DNA from 2 places in the Arthrobacter sp. PAMC25284 genome. Region 2 is predicted to be linked to the other one. Evidence: predicted binding sites of a transcription regulator. Region 2 holds the regulator's gene; the other holds the start of a gene.
What was found. The regulator LexA, encoded in region 2, represses DNA repair genes until DNA is damaged. The targets are predictions, from matches to a motif close to TCGAACANNTGTTCGA.
Positions count from the first base shown of each region.

Region 1 (6,983 bases), 890 kb from region 2:
AAACAGCCCAGGGTGTGCGTGCTGCGGATCAGTTCATAGGTGGGTTCGTCATCGAGCGGGACGGCGTTCAGGTCGATCCGCCCGTCCGCAGCGATGTAGTCCGGCCCGGTCCCGTCCGGCCCGGTTGGATGTGCGCCTGCCGCGACCACCTCGGCCTTGGAGGGGTGGAGCCGGATGACCTCCCGGACGGCGAAAGCCATGGCACTTTGCATCCGGACCCCCAGCACGTCGAGTTTGAGCATGCCCATAGGGTCCATGTCGTGCTTGTCGAACTGGCTCATCGGAAGGCCCAAGCCGCTGGGCTGCACCGGGGTGCGGTCCAGCAGCGTGGCATCGCCCAGGATGACCCCGCACGGATGCATGGAGATGTGGCGTGGCAGCCGGTCGAGCCGTTCGGTCAGGTCCACCAGCAGGTCCAGTTGCTGGTTCCCGGTGAAATCCCGCTGATCCACCCGCCCGGCGAACTCCTTAAGTTCCGGCTTCTCCGCCAGCGCCTCGCGGAAATTCCGGGCAGAAAACCGCCACAGCTGCTTGGCGATCTCCCCAACCTCGCCGTCGTCCAGCCCCAAGGCCATGCCGGCGTCCCGCACGGCACCGCGAGCGCGGTAGCCGTTCTGCATGCTCATCAAGGTGACGCGTTCGGCTCCGAAGCGGGTAAAGATTTTCCGGTAAACATTGTGCCGTTCAGCGCTTTCGACGTCGATATCGATGTCGGGGAGGGTGGCGCGGTCCCGGGAGAGAAAGCGCTCGAAAATAAGGTCATGCTGGAGCGGATTGACCTGGCTGACGCCGATGAGGTAGTTGACCAGGCTGGAGGCACCGGAGCCGCGGGCGGCGGCCCGGACCCCCATGTCCTGGATCATCCGTGAGACCTCGGCGACCGTCAGGAAATAGGAGGCGAAACCCAGGCTGTCGATGATCCGGAGTTCGTGTTCCAGCCGGGCCCGCAGCTGTTCCCGGGCCTTCCCGGTGATTCCGGGGAACCGGGCGCTGATGCCGGCATCGCAGCGCTGGGTGAGTTCCACGAGCGGGTCCCCGGCAATCCCGATTACAGAGGCCTCGGGGACGACGGGCTGTTTCCACCCCATGTCCGTGGCGGGATCCATCCTGCACCGGTCCGCGAGCGCCCCGGTCTGGTCCAGCAGCCGTTTGAGGTCCGCGGCGCCGTACCCTGCGGCGTGAATGATTTCCTGTCCCAGCCGAATCATCTGTGCCGCCGGTTTGAGCCAGCCCTGGCCGTTGGGCTGAAGCAGCGGGGCAGCGGAGAGTTCGGGGAGCGATTTCAGCGCCCGGGCTGAATCCAGGACGTCAGCGGTGGCCGCCCCGTCCTCGGCGACATACCGGACGGCGTTGCTCAGCACCGGAGGGACGTCGTGTTCGGCGGCGAGTTTGAGCATCCGCACGGCCTGGGCCGTGCTGAGCGGTTCACCGGGCGGGCTGAGCTGGGAGACCACTTCGGCGGCGAGGGTCCCCGGCGGCAGGGCTTCCAGCCAGCGTTTGAAGAGGGTACGGGGCCGCAGGTAGCGCCGCCCGCCCATGGCGCGTCCGACGTCCGAGTCGGGGCCAATCAGCACGGTCAGCACCGGCTGCAGGGTTTCCGGGTCCAGGGTGCGTGAGGCCAGTTCGGCCCGGGTAACAGCCACCGGCACGGCTCCACCGGCCTTTCCCGTGGTGCGGGCATGCGCATCGGAGATCAGCCGGCACAGTGCCCGGTACCCGGCACCGCTGGTGTGCCCGTGGGCCAGGACGACGACGCGGCCCCCGACGTCGGTACGGAGGTCGCCGTCGTCGTCCAGGACCGCCAGGTCCACCCCGATGATTGCGTCCAGGCCCGCGGCCATGCAGGCCTTCAGGTGCTTGACTGCCCCGTAGAGTCCGTCACGGTCGGTACAGGCCAGTGCGGTGGCGCCGTCCGCGGCAGCGGCCGCCGCGAGGTCCTCGGGCCAGGAGACGCCGTAGTGGGCGCTGAAGGCGGTGGAAACGTGCAGATGGGTGAAGCTCATGCTCGCCGCCTGGTCTGGACGGCGTCATGGACCCGCAGCAGCCGCCAGCGGCCGCTGCCGACGTGGCGGCTGAGGTCAAGGGTGAGGAGGCCTTCCCCGGCATCCTCGGAAGCACGCACCTGGACACGCCAGATTTCATGGTCCACCAGTCCGGGGCCGCTCCCGAGCGGCGCCCGGGATTCCTCGGCCCACCACTTTCGCCGCTCGAACCAGCGGACCGGTTCCACACAGACGGTGTAGCAGCGGCCGGACCACTCCAGCGTCTCGGGCTGGCCCGCGGGAGAGCAGACGACAGAGACAGACTCGCTGAAAACGCCCATTAAGCCTCCCTGAACAACCCGGCGGCAGGGTTCCCGGACACAGTTGGACGGCGCCCGGGAACGGCCTGCTGGCAGCCAGGCACACAATTTTTATTCGAATATATATTCGAACAGAGTCAGTCTACGCAGGGCGGGGAACAAAACCTAGATCAGGGGTGGACGGACGCGGACACAGGTAGCAGGATTGAGCCATGAGCTCCCATAACGCACTTTTGAACCACGTCAGCGTCGCCGCCAAGGAATCCCATTTGGTGGCGAAATTTAGTATTGACGGCAATATCCCGGGCCAGGGCGCCTACGTGGTGGGTCTGGTTGCGACCACCCCGGACTATTCCCACCAGCGCCGGATGGGGATCGAGTTCATGAACGGCGAGGCCGTGTCCTTTTACTGCTTCAGCCACGACGGCACCGAGGAGAACTTTGACCTCAAGGACGTGGAGCATTCGGGCAACACCATTACCGGCAACTTCCCGCTGAGCACCGTGATGGGCCTAACCAAGGGGCACCTGATGAGCGCGTTCAGCGAAGCGGACGGCCGCGATTTCCAGGCCAACGTTCCGGTTCAGGAGTCCCTGTAGGCAACACAAAGGCGGCCCGCCGTGACGGCCGGCCGCCTGTACAAGCCGGCTGCGGCGGTGTCAGTCGGTGGCGTTGTGGACTTTCAGTTCCAGTTCGATGAATGCCGAGATCATGGCCCGGTAGGTCGTCTCCACAATGTCGGGATCGATGTCTTTTTTCTCCGCGGCGGAGCGTACGTGTTCAATCACGCGCTCGACCCGCCCGGGCGCCCGGACTTCCGCGTCGTCACCCTTCAAGGTGCCTGAAATCCTGATGAGCCGTTCCCGGCGTGCAATCAGTGTGACGATCTGCTCGTCCACCTCGTCAACGGCTACCCGGACAGCGGCGAGCTGTTCCCTGTCGGCCTTGGCGTTTTTCTCAGCTTCGTGGTTCGTGGACATGTCCCTGAGCGTATCCAAGGTTCGGCCCCGTGGTCGATTCGTGCGCTTAGCCGCCCGTAATAACAAGCGACACGCTGTGGCCGCCGAATCCGAAGGCATTGGTCATTCCAGCGCCGGCCGCTGAACAATCGATGGCCGCGCCGATCACGTTGAGGCCGATCTCCGGATCAGGATTCTCGAGGTTGAGGGTTCCCGGGAGCCTTCCGGTGCGGAGCGCCTGGACCGCGACGATGGCGCCCAGTGCCCCGGCGCCGCCGAGCATGTGCCCCGTCATGGACTTCGTGGAGGTGACGGGGACCTGGTCACCGAGCAAAGCCGCGATGGCCCCGGCCTCGAGCCGGTCGCCCAGCGGGGTGGAGGTGGCATGGGCGTGGACGAAGCCGACGTCGGCGCCGGTCAGCGATGCCTGGTCCAGCGCTTTTTGCATCACTCGTTCCTGCATTGCCGGGTCGGCCGCAACAATGTCATGGGCGTCGGAGGTGATTGCCCCGCCGGCGATCCGGCCCAGGATTTCAGCCCGCCGTGCGACGGCAAAGTCCTCCCGTTCCAGCACCAGGATCCCGGCGCCTTCGCCGATCACAAATCCGTTGCGGTCCCGGTCAAAGGGACGGGACACTTTGGCCGGATCCCCGTCAGCGGTGGACAATGCCCGGATTTGGGCGAAGCCGCTGATGGTCAGCTCATTGACGCAGGCGTCCACGCCGCCGGCGATAACGACGTCGGCGGCGCCGCTGCGGATCATCTCAGCTGCCTGGACGATTGCCTCAGCCCCGGACGCACACGCGCTGACCGGAGTCCGCGCACCGCCGCGGGCGCCGACGTCGATCGAGACCCAGGCCGCGGGACCGTTGACCATAATCTGGGTCAGGGTATGCGGTGAAACCCGGCGGGGCCCCCCGCGTTGTCCAGGACACGGGCCTGGGCAAGAGTGGTCCCCAGTCCGCCGTACCCGGAGCCGATGACTACGGCGAGCCGCTCGGGGTCGGCCCCGGGGGTACCGGCCTGGACCCAGGCTTCCCGTGCCGCGATGAGGGCCAACTGGCCGCAGCGGTCCATCCGCCGGAATTCACGCATCGAGAGGTGGTCGGCCGGGTCCGCGGTGACGCGTCCGGCAATACGGACCGGCAGGGTGGCGGCCCATTCGTCCTCGAGGGCAGCAACCCCGGACCGGCCGGCCAGCAGCCCCGCCCACGTCTCGGGCAGCGTTCCGCCTACCGGCGTCATGGCGCCCATGCCGGTAACAACGACTCCGATGGATTCTCCGGTTACAGCAGCCACTCTTTTTCCTCCGACTCAATTCCCCGCGCACCCCCGCGGTGGGAGCATCAGGCGCACGCCGGCAAAAGGGCGCAACCAATCTTACCTTTGGGAAGTATTCGGAGCGGCCAGGTGTCCGGATGCCGGGACCGGCGGTCGGCTAGAAGAGCCCCGCCACGGGAATGAGGAGCTCCGGAGCATTGTTTTTCACATTTCCGACGGCGGTGCCAACGGCGTCGATCGTCCAGGTCTCCGCGACGTCGTGTGCCCCCGCGCGGACAAGGTCCACCAGGGCGGCGGCGTCATCGTCGCGCGGGTCCAGCCAGGCCGCCAGGGTGCTTTGGTCCATGGGGATCGGGACGCGGTCGTGCAGGGCAGTCAATTCGGCGAGTGTGCCGCCGGCATAGCCATCCGGAGGCGCGTCCGTGGTGAGGATCGACGTCGAAAGCAGCCAGCGTTCCGGGTCGCCTTCGGCCTTGGCCGGGTCCTGCCACCACTCGTAGAGTCCGGCGAACACGATGGGACTTCCGTCCCTGGGGTGCACGTAGTAGGGCTGCTTGCTGCGCCCTTCCGTCTTCCACTCGTAGTAGCCGTCCGCCGGGACAGCGCAGCGGCGGGACCGGACCGCTTTCCGGAACGAGGGCTTCTCCAGCACGCTTTCGCTGCGGGCATTGATCATCCGTGGGCCGATACCCGGGTCCTTGGCCCACGACGGCACCAGACCCCAGCGTGCGATGTGCAACTGCCGGGCCACGCTGCCATCAACGAGCCGCTCCAGCAGAATCGGCACATCAGTGGTGGGTGCGACATTCCACGACGGCGGAATTACGATCTCATTTTCCAGCTCTGCATCAAACGCGGCAAGGAGATCTCCGACGGCCCGGGCCATTACGTAGCGTCCACACATGGCACCAGCATGCCATCTGCGGACAACCACCGGGAATAGCGGGCTGCAGGTTACGGTTGTGGAAAGAACAACCAATTACGGACAACACCCTAGGAGATTTTCGTGGACTTCACTCCCGAATCCGGCACCATCACCATGTTCTCAACCACGTGGTGTGGTTACTGCAACCGGCTGAAGAAGCAGCTCGACGCCAAGGGCATCGGCTACAAGGAAATCAACATCGAAGAGGTTGAGGGCACCGCCGAGCTGGTCGAAAAGCTCAATGGCGGCAACCGCACCGTGCCTACCGTGCTGTTCCCCGACGGCACCGCAGCCACCAACCCCTCCGCCGCGGACGTTCAGAGCCGTCTCGCCGCGTGAGAAAAGTGTGCTAGTTTTCTTATACACAACTTCATAGTCTGATCAGGACTCAGTACGGCTGATCAATGATAGCGCGGCCTCCTTTGGGGGCCGCGCCGTCTTATTTTGTCACGATACCCTTTCAAGGAGATTTTTATGGTCCATAAGGTCAAGGGCGCCGTTGTCCGTTCCAAGAACGCCCCCGTCACACTGGAAACCATCCTGGTCCCGGATCCGGGTCCCGGCGAGGCCCTGGTGGACATCATCACCAGCGGAGTCTGCCACACCGACCTGCATTACAAGCTTGGCGCCATCAGTGACGACTTCCCGTTCCTGCTCGGCCACGAGGCCACCGGCGTCGTCAGCGCCGTCGGCCCTGACGTCACCTCGGTGGCCCCCGGTGACCGCGTGGTGCTGAACTGGCGTGCCGTCTGCGGCGAATGCCGGGCCTGCAGTCGCGGCGAGGCGCAATACTGCTTCAACACCCACAACGCCACCCAGAAAATGACACTGGAGGACGGCACCGAGCTCTCCGCCGCGCTCGGCATCGGAGCGTTCACCGAGAAGACCCTCGTCGCCGCCGGCCAGTGCACCAAGGTGGACCCGGACGCCGACGCCGCAGCGATCGGTCTGCTCGGCTGCGGCCTGATGGCCGGCCTGGGTGCCGCCATTAACACCGGCAACGTCAAGCGTGGCGATTCGGTTGCCGTTATTGGCTGCGGCGGAGTCGGCGTGGCGGCCATCGCCGGTGCCGCCCTGGCCGGTGCCACCACCGTGATCGCCGTCGACATCGACGCCAAGAAGCTCGCCCGCGCCAAGGAACTCGGCGCCACCCACACGGTCGATTCCTCCGCAGTGGACGCCGTCGAGGCCATCCGCGAGTTGACCGGCGGTTTCGGCGCAGACGTCGTGATCGACGCCGTCGGCCGTCCAGAGACCTACAAGCAGGCGTTTTATGCCCGCGACCTCGCCGGCACTGTCGTTCTGGTGGGGGTCCCCAGCCCGGAGATGACACTTGAGCTGCCGCTGCTGGATGTCTTCGGCCGCGGCGGGTCACTCAAATCCTCCTGGTACGGCGACTGCCTGCCGTCCCGTGACTTCCCGATGCTGATCGACCTCTACCGGCAGGGCAAGCTGGACCTGGATGCCTTCGTTACCGAACGGATCACGATCGACCAGATCGAAGAAGCCTTCGACA
Region 1 is NZ_CP080382.1:295,293-302,275, reverse strand. Features, by position in the region: partial or broken gene KY499_RS01445 (DNA polymerase III subunit alpha) at 1-2,003, opposite strand, end outside; gene KY499_RS01440 (DUF6504 family protein) at 2,000-2,323, opposite strand; gene KY499_RS01435 (hypothetical protein) at 2,515-2,901, shown strand; gene KY499_RS01430 (chorismate mutase) at 2,962-3,282, opposite strand; gene KY499_RS01425 (beta-ketoacyl-[acyl-carrier-protein] synthase family protein) at 3,329-4,138, opposite strand; gene KY499_RS18475 (beta-ketoacyl synthase N-terminal-like domain-containing protein) at 4,147-4,560, opposite strand; gene KY499_RS01420 (SOS response-associated peptidase) at 4,700-5,428, opposite strand; gene KY499_RS01415 (mycoredoxin) at 5,549-5,806, shown strand; gene KY499_RS01410 (S-(hydroxymethyl)mycothiol dehydrogenase) at 5,942-6,983, shown strand, end outside.
Region 1: a site for LexA is predicted at 2,418-2,433, ahead of KY499_RS01440 (DUF6504 family protein). Genes of this name have one in related genera too.

Region 2 (6,983 bases):
GCGACCAGCAGGATCTTGCCGAACGTCACGCCCTGCGGCGTACCGCGGGCCTGTCCACCGAACTCGAAGACGTCACCGAAGTCGAGTACCGCCAGTTGCGCCTGGAGCGCGTTGTCCTGGCCGGGCTGTGGAGCGAAGGCACCCTTGCCGACGCCGAAAACTCGCTGCGTGAACTCGCGGCCCTCGCCGAAACGGCCGGCTCCGAAGTTCTCGACGGCCTTGTCCAGCGCCGTTCCAAACCCGATCCCGGCACCTACCTCGGATCCGGCAAGGCACAGGAACTCAAGGCCATCGTGATGTCCACGGGCGCGGACACCGTCATCGTCGACGCCGAACTCGCACCGTCCCAGCGCCGCAGCCTGGAAGACATCGTCAAGGTCAAAGTCATTGACCGGACAGCCCTGATCCTGGACATCTTCGCCCAGCACGCCAAGAGCCGTGAGGGCAAGGCCCAGGTGGAACTGGCACAGCTCGAGTACCTGCTCCCGCGACTGCGCGGCTGGGGCGAGTCGATGTCCCGCCAGGCCGGTGGCCAGGTGGGCGGTGCCGGCGCCGGTATGGGTTCGCGCGGTCCCGGTGAAACGAAGATCGAACTGGACCGCCGCCGGATCCGTACGCGGATGACCAAGCTGCGCCGCGAGATCGCCGCCATGAAGCCTGCCCGTGAGACGAAGCGGGCTAACCGACGCCGCAACGCCGTACCGTCCGTGGCGATTGCCGGGTACACCAACGCCGGCAAGTCCTCGCTCCTGAACCGTCTGACCGACGCCGGCGTCCTGGTGGAGAACGCACTGTTCGCCACCCTGGACCCGACGGTCCGGAAAGCCGAGACCGCGGACGGCCTGGGCTACACGCTGGCCGACACGGTCGGTTTTGTCCGCTCCCTGCCCACCCAGCTCGTGGAGGCCTTCCGCTCCACCCTGGAGGAGGTCGCAGACTCAGACCTGATTTTGCACGTCGTGGACGCTTCGCACCCCGATCCTGAGGGGCAGATTGCCGCGGTCCGCGCCGTGTTCAGCGAAGTGGACGCACGCAAGGTCCCCGAAATCATCGTGTTGAACAAGGCCGACGCCGCCGATCCCTTCGTGCTGGAACGACTCAAGCAGCGCGAACCGCGCCACGTTGTGGTCTCGGCACGCACGGGCGAAGGTATCCCGGCACTGCTCCAGGCCATCAGCGACGGCATCCCGCGGCCCGGGGTAAAGCTCGAACTGCTCATCCCCTACGAACGCGGAGACTTGATCAGTAAACTCCACGAGACCGACGCCGAGATCGTCAGCCTCGAGCATGAGGAGACCGGCACCCGTGCCGTTGTTTTGGTGCGTGAAGGCCTCGCAGCCGAACTCGCGTCGTTCGTCACTAATGACTGAAACGGGTCCTTCGGCGGCAGGTGAACCTGTGGCCGGGCTGGCAGGTGTACCTGCGGCGGACGAGCCGGCTGTGGGCGAACCCGCGGCCGGCGAACCCGCCGACGGGGAGGCAGTTGACGGTGAGGCAGCGCCGGAACCGGCCGGCATTTCCGGAACGGCCAGCGAACAACGCGTCATCGAACTGCTCGACCGGGCCGTGGCCGGCATGGGCGGCCAAAGCCGCAGCGGCCAGCACGAGATGGTCCGGCAGGTGGCGCGTGCCATCGAGACCGGTGACCATCTGCTCGTCCAGGCGGGAACCGGTACTGGTAAATCGTTGGCGTACCTCATTCCGCTGATCGCGCACTCGCTGGTCAGCAACAAGCCAACGCTCGTCTCGACCGCCACTCTGGCGCTGCAGACCCAGATTGTCGGCCGCGACCTGCCGCGGCTGCTGAAGTCCATCACTCCTGCGCTCGAACGCCCGGTCAAGGTGGCCCTCGTGAAGGGCCGGTCCAACTATGTCTGCCGGCACAAGCTCGAGGGCGGGTTCCCGTCCGAGGAACCGTCCGAAGGGCAGTTGTTTTCGCTCGGCGAGGACACCAGTGTGCCGCATTTTGCGGCGGCCATGGGCGGCGCTGCCTCCCAGCTGGGCAAGGAAGTTGTCCGGCTTCGCGAATGGGCCGAAGACACTGCCATGGGTGACCGCGACGAATTGATGCCCGGGGTGACGGACCGGGCCTGGCGCCAGGTTTCGGTCACGTCGATGGAATGCCTCGGGGCGCAGAAGTGCCCGCTCGCAGCCGAATGCTTCAGTGAACTGGCCCGGCAAAACGCCGCCGACGCCGACGTCGTAGTGACCAATCACGCCATGCTCGCCGTCAGCGCCTTCGAGGGACTCGCGGTGTTGCCCGAATACGACGTTGTGGTGGTCGACGAGGCCCACGAACTGCAGGACCGTGTCACCGGCGCCGTCTCGGGCCAGCTGTCGGTGGCCATGGTCCACGCTGCCGCCTCCGGCGCCCGGAAGCATACCGGGATCACCGTGGACGCGCTGAACAACGCCGCCGCCAACCTCGAGCTGGCCGTTGCCGACGTTCCCAGCGGCCTGATGCCCAATGGGCTCAACGGCGAGCAGCTGGACTGTGTGGACCAGTTGCGTGATGCCTGCAGGGCGGCATTGTCGGATTCCAAGGCGGAAAGTGGTACTACGGCCGACGGCGGCCGGCAGCTGGCACGCTCGCGGCTGATGGTCATCCTTGAACTTTGCGAACGGCTGCTGGCCGCCCGGGAGAACCGCGAGGTGGTCTGGTTCTCCCGGAACAGCACCTTTGATCCGCAACAGGGTTACACCCAGCCGGACGAACACTCCCCAGCGCTGATCAACGTGGCTCCGCTCAGCGTCGCCGGGCGGCTGCGGGAGGGCCTGTTCGCGGGCCACACCGTTATCCTGACCTCGGCCACCCTGGCGATCGGTGCCGCGTTCGAACCGGCAGCAGGCGGCCTGGGCCCTGGTCGGCAGTGGGGCCCCGAGCTGGACCGGCGTCGATGTCGGGTCGCCGTTCGATTATCCGAAACAAGGCATCCTTTACGTCGCCCGGCACCTGCCCAAGCCCGGCCGCGGGACGTCCCCGGAGGCACTGGATGAGCTCGAGAAGCTGATCCGCGCCTCCGGTGGCGGGGCGCTGTGCCTCTTCTCGTCCCGCCGGGCGGCCGAGGAAGCCGCCGAGGCCCTGCGGCCGCGGCTGGATCACAGCATTTTGTGCCAGGGGGATTCGTCCATGACGGCGCTGGTGCGGCAGTTTGCCGACGAACCGGACACCTGCCTGTTCGGGACAATGTCGCTGTGGCAGGGGGTCGACGTTCCAGGCCTTTCGTGCCGACTCGTGGTGGTCGACCGGATACCATTCCCACGGCCCGATGACCCGCTGATGACGGCACGGTCCCGGGCGGTGGCACAGGCCGGCGGCAACGGCTTTATGGCGGTCTCGGCGACCCATGCGGCCATCCGCCTCGCCCAGGGGGCGGGCCGGTTGATCCGATCCACGTCCGACAGGGGAGTGGTGGCGGTTCTGGATTCGCGGCTGTCGACGGAACGCTACGGCGGGTTCCTCCGCGCGGCCCTGCCGCCGTTCTGGCCGACGACCGACCCGTCGGTGGCCCGGGCAGCGCTTGAGCGCCTCGCCAAGGAGCCGGCCAAGGCTTAGGCCGGTGGCGCGCGGGGCAGGTGTCGCCCGGCCGGGCTGCGTCCCTGTTTGTGTCCCTACGGGCGCCCGGGTTAGAGAGAGCGCAGGACCGAGACGACTTTGCCCATCAGGACTGCGTGATCGCCGAGGATCGGCTCGTACTGGGTGTTTTGCGGGAGCAGCCAGGTGTGACCGTCGCGCTGGCGGAACGTCTTGACCGTTGCCTCGTCGTCGAGCAGCGCAGCCACGATGTCTCCGTTCAGGGCATCCTTCTGCCGGCGGACCACAACCCAGTCACCGTCGCAGATCGCGGCGTCAATCATGGAATCCCCGGCGACCCGGAGCATAAACAATTCGCCGTGGCCTACCAATTGGCGGGGGAGCGGCATCACATCCTCGACCACCTGCTCGGCCAGGATAGGTCCACCGGCGGCGATCCGCCCCACGAAGGGAACCATGGCCGTGTCCGTGGCGCTGGCCAGTTCCGAGACGGACATTCCGCCGACGGCGCGCAGACCGCCCGATTTTTCCACCCCGGGAATTGCCGCCTTTCCCTCATCCAGCGTCAGCGGCATCAGAACTTCCATCGCCCGGGGGCGCTTGGGATCGCGGCGCAGGTAGCCGAGCTTTTCCAGCTGCGAAAGCTGGTGGGTGACGCTGGAGAGGCTGGCGAGCCCGACGGTGTCGCCGATCTCGCGCATGGACGGCGGGTAACCGTTGTCCGTGACAGAGCGCTGGATGGTCTCCAGGATCTTCTTCTGCCGGACGGTCAGGCTCTTGGGTGCCCGGGCGGGCTTGGGGCTCCGTGGGGTGGCCCTGCCGCCGGTGGCTTGTGCTGCCATGTTCGCCAACGCCTTTCCATTCCACCCGGCTGTCGTCGCAGTTGCCGGGAACGTCCGGCCTGAAATGTCAGACCCTGCTGATCAACTGCAGAAGTGGTTGTTCTGTCCCTCAAACCTAGGCCAGCCACACAGCATTTTCAAACATTTGTTCTAGCGAGTCTCGACAACGTTCGTTAGTAAGTGCTAGAAATGAATCAGCAAAGTTCGAAGATGTGTTCGAATATCAGAGGCGCAACCATGGCCTCGAATTCGACTTTATGTTCGAAATCAGGCCGAGTGGCGGCAGGTAAGCGGAGTACGCCGGGCGGCACAGTTTTGTTCAGGAGGACTCAGTTCATGTCAGTTACAAGCGCTTTTCAAGACACGCAGGACCACAGTTACAGCGGCCGCAGTGGTCACGGCGACGGCGGCAAGTCGGGCCGCGTGGTCGCGGGCCGCCATAACTCGGCCGGGGGCCACCTGTGGCTGGTGCCGGACGCGCCCTCTGACAGGCTGGCCCCGCTGCGGCTGACCAGGCGTGGGCGTTTCGTAGTGTTCGGCATGCCGCTGGTCCTGCTGGCAGCGCTTCTCCTCTCCCTCGGTGGCTTCTTCAACGCCCCGGCCAAGGCTGCGGAATCGGTGTCCGAACTCTCCGTGACCCCCACCGTTACCGTGACCGTCCAGGCGGGTGAATCGCTGTGGGCCATCGCCGGTGCGGTGTCGCCGGAACGGGACCCCCGCGACGTGATTGCCGATATTGTCCAGCTCAACAACCTGGAAGCCGCAAGGGTTATGCCGGGCCAGCAGCTCTTCGTGCCGACCAGCTAGAGACGGGAACACCGGCGCCGCGGCGTCACAGTTTCAGGGCCGTCGCGGTGTCACTTAAACTGGTGCAGTGACTGACCAGCTAGAGCGACTCAACCGACTGCCCCTCCGGACTAATCTGCGTGGTCTGCGCCCGTATGGGGCGCCCCAGCTGGACGTCCCCATCCTGCTCAACGTGAACGAAAACACGCACGGTGTTCCGGCCGACGTCCGTGCCGCCATCACGGAAGCCGTCTCCGCCGCGGCCACGGGGTTGAACCGGTATCCGGACCGGGAGTTCACCGAACTGCGCGAGGGGCTGGCCGAATATCTTGGTCACGGACTGGACGCCAACAACGTCTGGGCCGCCAATGGCTCCAACGAGGTCCTCCAGCAGATCCTCCAGGCCTTCGGTGGCCCGGGCCGGACTGCGCTCGGCTTCCCTCCGACGTACTCCATGTACCCGTTGCTGGCCGCCGGTACGGACACGGCGTACATTGCCGGCGCACGGGCAGATGACTTCGGCCTTAGCGCCGACTCGGCGGCACGCCAGGTCCGTGAGCTGCAGCCGAGCGTTGTGTTCCTCTGCTCCCCGAACAATCCCACCGGAACAGGGCTTGGCCTCGATGTGGTCGAGGCGGTGTATGCAGCCGGTGAGGCAAGCCAGACCATCGTGATCGTTGACGAGGCTTACCACGAATTTTCCCACGACGGTACGCCCAGCGCACTGACGCTCCTGCCCGGCCGTGAGCGGCTGATCGTGTCGCGGACGATGAGCAAGGCGTTTGCTCTCGCCGGCGCACGGCTGGGCTACATGGCGGCCGCACCCGAAGTCACTGACGCCCTTCGCCTGGTCCGGCTGCCCTACCACCTCTCCGCTGTCACGCAGGCGACCGCCCTGGCCGCCCTGCGCCACCGCGAGGCCTTGATGGCCGACGTCGAGGACATCAAGCGCCAGCGGGACCGGATTGTCGCCGAGCTACAGCGGATGGGCCTGAAACCCGCAGCGTCCGACTCGAATTACGTCTTCTTCGGCGGTCTCGAGAATCCCCATCAGGTCTGGCAGGGACTGCTGGAGGCCGGCGTGCTGATCCGCGACGTCGGCATCCCAGGCCACCTGCGGGTGACCGCCGGCACTGAGACGGAAACCACAGCCTTCCTTGCGGCGCTCGAACACATCCTGACCAGCCAGGCCACTCTGCCCGCCTAGACTTAACCCGGAGCAAGAGGCCCCGTACGACTGCCCGGCACCACGCCTTCAGCCAAAGCCAAAGGACACATTGACATGAGTATCACCGGAACAACCGCTGTCGCGGCCCGGACCGCACGCATGGAACGCTCCACGAGCGAGTCCTCCGTCCTGGTCGAGATCAACCTTGACGGTACGGGGATCTCGGACATCAGCACCTCGGTTCCGTTCTACGACCACATGCTGACCGCGCTCTGCAAGCACTCACTGATCGATATGACCGTCAAGGCCACCGGCGACACCCACATCGACGTCCACCACACCGTGGAGGACGTCGCCATCACGTTCGGCGAGGTCCTGAAGACCGCCCTCGGAAACAAGGCCGGCATCCGCCGCTTCGGCGAGGCCACCGTTCCCCTGGACGAGGCTCTCGCGCACGCCGTTGTGGACGTCTCCGGACGTCCCTACCTGGTCCACGCGGGAGAACCTGCTGGCCAGGAATACCACTTGATCGGCGGCCACTTCACGGGTTCCCTGACCCGGCACGTCTTCGAAGCCATCACCCTGCACGCCGGAATCTGCCTGCACATGAACGTCACCGCCGGGCGGGACCCGCACCACATCGTGGAAGCCC
Region 2 is NZ_CP080382.1:1,181,642-1,188,624, reverse strand. Features, by position in the region: gene hflX (GTPase HflX) at 1-1,370, shown strand, start outside; partial or broken gene KY499_RS05585 (ATP-dependent DNA helicase) at 1,516-3,556, shown strand; gene lexA (transcriptional repressor LexA) at 3,628-4,377, opposite strand; gene KY499_RS05575 (LysM peptidoglycan-binding domain-containing protein) at 4,714-5,184, shown strand; gene KY499_RS05570 (histidinol-phosphate transaminase) at 5,252-6,370, shown strand; gene hisB (imidazoleglycerol-phosphate dehydratase HisB) at 6,446-6,983, shown strand, end outside.